One region of the Cryobacterium sp. Hh11 genome, then DNA from elsewhere that is predicted to be linked to it. Evidence: riboswitches for the same ligand, from Rfam matches in the RefSeq annotation. Region 1 holds a riboswitch; the other holds the start of a gene.
The links. A riboswitch is a leader RNA that binds a small molecule or an ion and turns the genes downstream of it on or off. The one in region 1 is predicted to bind thiamine pyrophosphate.

Region 1 (3,206 bases):
GGCCAGAGCTGTTCGGCCGTGGAACCGCTCGCCTTCCAGAGCGTGTGAAACAGGGCGTCGCCGACGAACAACACCGACTGCTCGAACAGGCCGCCCGAATACTGGGCCGACACCTGCCCGGCGTGGTCCTGCTTGGCAGCCGCGGGAATGACCACGGTCACCGCGGCGAGCCGCCCGAGCGGCGACTCGGGCGCCGTGGTCAGCGCAAGAATGCTCGCCCCCACGCCGTGAGCCGTCTCGGCGGCACGCACAATGGCGCCCGTCGTTCCGGATCCGCTCGCCACCAGCAGCACGTCGCCCGACACAATCGCCGGGCTGGTCACCTCGCCGACCACGTGCACGTCGAGGCCGAGGTGCATGAGTCGCATCGCGGTCATCTTCAGTGCCAGCCCGGAGCGGCCAGCACCGAGCACAAATACCCGGGGCGCCGCGGCGAGCAGGGTTGCCGCCTCATCCAGTACTGAAGCGGATGCCGAGCGCAGCGCCTCGACGACGCGGCCGTTCTCGGCGAAAATGAGGCCGAGGGCATCCGCTGCCAGTGGGGTGGTTGTCGTTTCGGTCATGATTCAATGGTCCACTCCTTCGAGTGGGAATGCTGCCCGCCAAACGAGCGGTTTTCCTACCCAAACGGATGGCTCTGGGTGGGCTCCAAGGATGGCCCGGGTAGGCTGGGGGCATGACTTCCGCTCCATCTAACCCCGGCGTGCGCGCCACCGCCACTGAAGCCGCTGCCCGCAGCACGGCCGCCGCCCTCCGGTCTGATGCTGCTACCGGAGCAGCCGAACCGGCCGCGTCATCCGCCACGACCACAAAACGCTCGACGCTCCCCGCAAACTCCCCGGTTCAAACAGCGCGCAGCGCAGCCGCCGAACGCTCCAAACTCATCGCCGACCTCACGGACGCACACGCCACCACGCTGGAATCCCTGCTCGCTGTCCTGCGCTCCGGCAGCACGAGTGACACCGCCGCCCGACAGAAGGCCACCGAACTCGCCGCCGCCGCGATGGTCGCCCTGCGCGCGGTGAGCGACCTCGATCGCAGTCTCACCGAGGAACCCGTCGCCCGCGCCTTCGAACGCCTCAGGAACGACCTGCGACCGCTCGTGCGCTTCGGCGACCTCGACGTGCAGTTCATCGAGCCGCCGGTGAACGGTCGGGCATTGCCCGGCGAGGTCGCCCACGAAGCCCGCGCCATCGTGCGCGGCGCCGTACTCGCCCTCGTCGAACAGGCCGGGGTCGCGCGGGTGCGCGTGCAGTGGGACTGCGACGGAAGTAACCTGCTCATCCACATTCGGGACGACGGTCCGGGCAACCTCGATGCCGAGGTTCCGAGCGTGCGCCAGCTTGCCGCCCGCGTCGTCGCGCTCAGCGGCACCCTCAACGTCGAGGCCACCGCCGGCTGGGGCTCCGAGATGGCCGTGTCGCTGCCGCTCGACGCGCCCACGGCATCCGTCACCGCCGCTGCGGCCTGGGGCCTCAGCCCACGCGAACGCGGCGTGCTCGAACTCGTCGCCTCTGGGGCGCGCAATAAGGCCATCGCACAGGCCCTGACCATCAGCGAGAACACAGTGAAGTTTCACGTGGCCAACCTGCTGCGCAAGGTCGGCGCCTCGACCCGCGCCGAGCTGGCCGCCCTCGCTCGCTAAGCGGATGCCCAGCGCCAGCTATGCCCGGCGCGACGGCCTCCACCGGGCGCGGTGACCGCGACCCCGGTAGGACCCGAGCGCGCAACCAGCGCTAGGGTGAAGGAGTCAGAAGACACACCAACCACGGGAGCGCGCACCAGCGAGCTGAGAGGACGGCCAGGGCCGTCGACCGTTGAACCTGTCCGGGTAATGCCGGCGTAGGAAGTTCGAGAACATGCGCACAATTGACGACACAACTATGTCCGAAACCGTCACAACGGGCCCGATCCAGGGCAGCAGCAAACGCTACGAACCGATAGAAGGCTGGCCGGGGCTCGAAGTTCCGGTGCGCCGGGTGAACCTCAGCAACGGCGAACACTTCGACCTGTACGACACGTCCGGCCCTTACACCGACGAGACGGCCACAATCGATCTCGAGAAGGGACTGCCGCAGACTCGGGCCGGGTGGGAGCATCCGCTGCCCATCGATGGCGCTGCCACCCAGCTGGTCTGGGCCCGCGCCGGCATTGTCACGCCGGAGATGGCCTACATCGCCGCGCGCGAGGGCGTCTCGGTCGAGCTCGTCCGCGACGAGGTGGCGCGCGGCCGGGCCGTCATTCCGGCCAACCACAAGCATCCGGAGAGCGAGCCGATGATCATCGGCAAGGCCTTCACCGTGAAGATCAACGCGAACATCGGCAACTCGGCGGTGACCTCGTCGATCGCCGAAGAGGTCGAGAAGATGGTCTGGGCGGCCCGCTGGGGCGCCGACACCCTGATGGATCTCTCCACCGGCAAGGACATTCACCTCACTCGGGAGTGGATCATGCGCAACTCGCCCATTCCGGTGGGCACCGTTCCGCTCTACCAGGCCGTTGAAAAGGTCAACGGCGACCCGTCGCTGCTCACCTGGGAGATCTACCGCGACACCGTGATCGAGCAGTGCGAGCAGGGCGTCGACTACATGACCGTGCACGCCGGCGTGCTACTGCGCTACGTGCCGCTGACCGCCAACCGGGTGACCGGAATCGTCTCGCGCGGCGGCTCGATCATGGCCGCCTGGTGCCTCGCGCACCACCAGGAGAGTTTTCTCTACACCCACTTCGTGGAGCTGTGCGAGATTCTGCGCCGCTACGACGTGACCTTCTCGCTCGGCGACGGCCTGCGCCCCGGCTCGATTGCCGACGCGAACGACGAGGCCCAGTTCGCGGAGCTGCGCACCCTCGGTGAGCTGACGAAGGTCGCGAAGTCCTACGGAGTGCAGGTGATGATCGAGGGCCCCGGCCACGTTCCGATGCACAAGATCGTCGAAAACGTGGCGCTCGAAGAGGAACTCTGCGAGGAGGCCCCGTTCTACACGCTCGGCCCGCTCGCCACCGATATCGCACCGGCCTACGACCACATCACGAGCGCGATCGGCGCGGCCATCATCGCCCAGGCCGGCACCGCCATGCTCTGCTACGTCACGCCCAAGGAACACCTCGGCCTCCCCAACCGCGACGACGTGAAAACCGGCGTGATCACCTACAAGATCGCCGCGCACTCCGCCGACCTGGCCAAACAGCATCCGCGCGCCCAGGAA
Region 2 (3,206 bases), on a different contig from region 1:
ACGCAACTTCTGCGTTACGCGGCCGCCCGCAGCGCAGCCACCGACAGCGAGCTGCCATGGTTTGCCATCGGTGGCATCGACCTCAGCAACATCAACCAGGTCGTCGACGCTGGCGCAACTGGAGTGGTTGTGGTGCGCGCGATCACCGACGCCAACGACCCGACGGATGCCGCGCAGCGACTTCTGGCCAGCCTGCCCGCGCTGGGCTGATACCGCACACAGTACCGAGTTTGGCGTGGTCATCTCAGGCCAACACAGATTGCCGAGGGGCGTCGAAGAAATCGAGCTCGAACCGTGACGAGGTGGCAAACGCCTGGCGCATCGCCGAGCGTTGCGCGTCAGAGGCCGTGGCCGCAGCGTCGTCGGTGAGCGCGATGACTTCCCTCGTGGCCGCGGCGAATTCTTCATCGGCATAGGTCTGGAGCCACGCGGCATATGGATGTACTGCTGTCTCGGTGCGCGCCAGAAAGTCGGTGTGCAGCCGCTCACCGACATCCGCATAGAGCCAAAAACAGGGCAACAGCGCCGCCAGAAGCACCGCATAGTTTCCGCCCTCAGCGAGCCCGAGCAAGTGATCCAGGTAGCCAGCCGTTACCGGTCCGGCCTCGGACGACACGTCCCGTTGCCCCAGCCAGTTTCTGTGCAGTTCCAACTCAACGTCGCGGCACCGTCGTGCCGAATCGGCCAGAAACCGCTGTGCGTGCATGCTCGGCGCGATCTCACTGGCGCGCGCAAGAACGCGCGAGTAAGTGGCGAGGTAGAGCGCGTCCTGAGCGAGGTAATACGCAAAATCTCGCTCGGCCAGAACCCCAGTACCGAGATCCGTAATGAACGGCAGATCGAAGATCTGCGTGCGAATCAGCTCGACATCGCGCCACAGTGTCGCACTGAACTTCACCGAATCAGCTGGTGTGGCCGACTCGGCCGACGCGCCTGCGAACAGCCGATGAAAGTGATGGATCGGGCCATGGCCCTGACCGACCTCGAGGTCGTCAGCATGGATCAGAGCATCCTGAAGCCAGTCTTTGACCTCGGCCAGAGACGCAGCCCAGTCCCCGGTTCGCGCCTGTACCGTGGCCATTGCCGAGGAGAGCGAGCATCCGGTGCCGTGGGTATTCTTGGTGGCGATACGCGGCGAAGCAAACTCGACAACGCTCTGTGCCAGCAGCCCGTGGGTGTTGACCAGGGCGTCAGGGCAGAGGGTTTCGTCGAAATGACCCCCCTTCACCAACACGGTTACTCCGGTCTGGGCGGATAGTCGTTTGCCCTGCTCGATGGCCGCAGCCCAGTTTTCCGCTGGGGGTTCTGCGAGCAGAACGGCCAGCTCGGGAACGTTGGGTGTGACGAGATCGGCGAGGGGGATCAGATCACGCAGCGCCTGCTCCGCTTGGGGTTCGAGCAGCCGGTGGCCACTCGTTGCCACCATCACCGGGTCGAGCACGACGAGCGGAGGACGGTGGGCATTGAGCCAGGAACGCACCTCGTGAATCACGTCGATTTCGGCGAGCATACCGATCTTCACGGCATCGATGGTCACGTCATCGCTCACTGCGTTCAATTGCTGGCGCAGAAACGCGACCGGCGGGGTGTGCACCGAGCGCACCCCGCGTGTGTTCTGCGCGACCAGGGCTGTTACTACTGCCATGCCATACCCGCCGTTGGCCGCGATGCTTTTCAAATCGGCGTGGATGCCGGCACCGCCGGTCGGGTCGGTGCCGGCGATACTGAGAATCCGAGGCGTGGTGCGCGGCGTGATACTCGAGGTCTGATCAGTCATCCGTGACATTCCTTCGCTAGTGCTAACTAGACAGGTTCAACGGGTATTCATCTCAGCTCGCGCATTGTGCGGAGCACCCCGTGTCACTCAGCAGCCTATACGCCAACAAACGTCACTCAGCTACCGATGCCAGAATCGTGGGCGTTCAGGACACGCCCCGAGCTCACAGGTCGGCGAGCAGGCTCACCGGGTTTTCAATGCAGCCGGCCACATAGGTGAGAAACCCGGCGGCGGTGCCGCCGTCGCAGACCCGATGGTCGAACACCATGGAGAGTTCTACGACGGTGCGAACCGCGAGTGCGTGTTCGACCACCCACGGCCGCTCGATCATGCGCCCAATGCCGAGAATGGCCGCTTCGGGATGGTTGATGATCGCGGCCGAACCGTCGACGCCGAGCGATCCGAAGTTGTTGAGGGTGAAGGTTCCCCCGGTCAGCGCGCTCGGCGAGAAGGTGCCGTCGGGCGATTGCGCCACCAGCGCGGCGAGGGCATCGCGCAGCTGTCGCGTACTCATCGCGTGGGCACGGTGGATGACGGGAACCATCAGCCCGCGTGAGGTCTGCGCCGCAATGCCGAGGTTGATGGCTCCGTACTGGAGAATCTCCTGGCTCGCGGTGTCGACCGAGGAATTGAGCACCGGATACCGGCGCAGCCCGGCCACTACGAAGCGCGCGATGAGCGCCGTCACGCTGAACCGCTCACCCGTCGCCGCGAGCAGCTGGTTTCGCGCGGCGAACAGGGCGGTCGCGTCGACGTCGAGCCAGATCGTCGCCTCGGGAATCTCCCGACGCGACGTGGTCAGCCGCTGTGACACAACCTTGCGCAGGCCGGTGATGGGAATGCGAATATCCGCACTCGCCGCGTCGACAGCGCTGGGCGGCGTCGCAACGTCGACATCGGCTGCCACATCGACAGCCACGGCCGGAGCGGTGAGCGCGCGAATGTGTTCCTCGACGTCGCTGCGCAGCACCAGACCGTCGTGCCCGCTCCCGGCCAGCGTGCTCGCGTCGAACCCGTTCTCGCGCGCCAGCCGGCGCACGATCGGAGACACGACGGGGGAGCGGCGGATCGGGTCGACCGTGCTGGACGAATCGATGGTCGGAGAAACGGATGCCGCCACCTCGGCGGGGCGCTCGGCCAGCGCAACAGCGACGGGCGGCGTCGATGCAGCCGGTGCAGCCGGTGCCGGGGCATCCGCTGCCCGCGGGGTGCCGAACCGCCCGGCGGCCACCTTGCGCGCCGGCCGGGTGCTTTCGGTCGTGCCGTAGCCGACCAGAACGGCTCCGGAGCCTTCGACCGCCACGACGGTCGCCGCGGCGACCGGAACGCCGACAACACCGGCTGCAGCGTCAGCAGTCGCGTCGGTCACGGTCAGCAGCACCTGCCCGGCATGAATGACCTGGCCGGGCTCGCCGAACAGGCTTGCCAC

Region 2: another riboswitch for thiamine pyrophosphate. It lies ahead of E3T46_RS10705 (bifunctional hydroxymethylpyrimidine kinase/phosphomethylpyrimidine kinase); the one in region 1 lies ahead of thiC (phosphomethylpyrimidine synthase ThiC).

The regions. Positions count from the first base shown of each region.
Region 1 covers NZ_SOHF01000037.1:76,868-80,073, reverse strand. Annotated here, with positions in the region: gene hxlB (6-phospho-3-hexuloisomerase) at 1-563, opposite strand, end outside; gene E3T46_RS16415 (helix-turn-helix transcriptional regulator) at 677-1,645, shown strand; TPP riboswitch at 1,759-1,866, shown strand; gene thiC (phosphomethylpyrimidine synthase ThiC) at 1,860-3,206, shown strand, end outside.
Region 2 covers NZ_SOHF01000022.1:8,853-12,058, forward strand. Annotated here, with positions in the region: gene thiE (thiamine phosphate synthase) at 1-210, shown strand, start outside; gene E3T46_RS10705 (bifunctional hydroxymethylpyrimidine kinase/phosphomethylpyrimidine kinase) at 245-1,786, opposite strand; TPP riboswitch at 1,769-1,868, opposite strand; gene E3T46_RS10710 (dihydrolipoamide acetyltransferase family protein) at 1,941-3,206, opposite strand, start outside.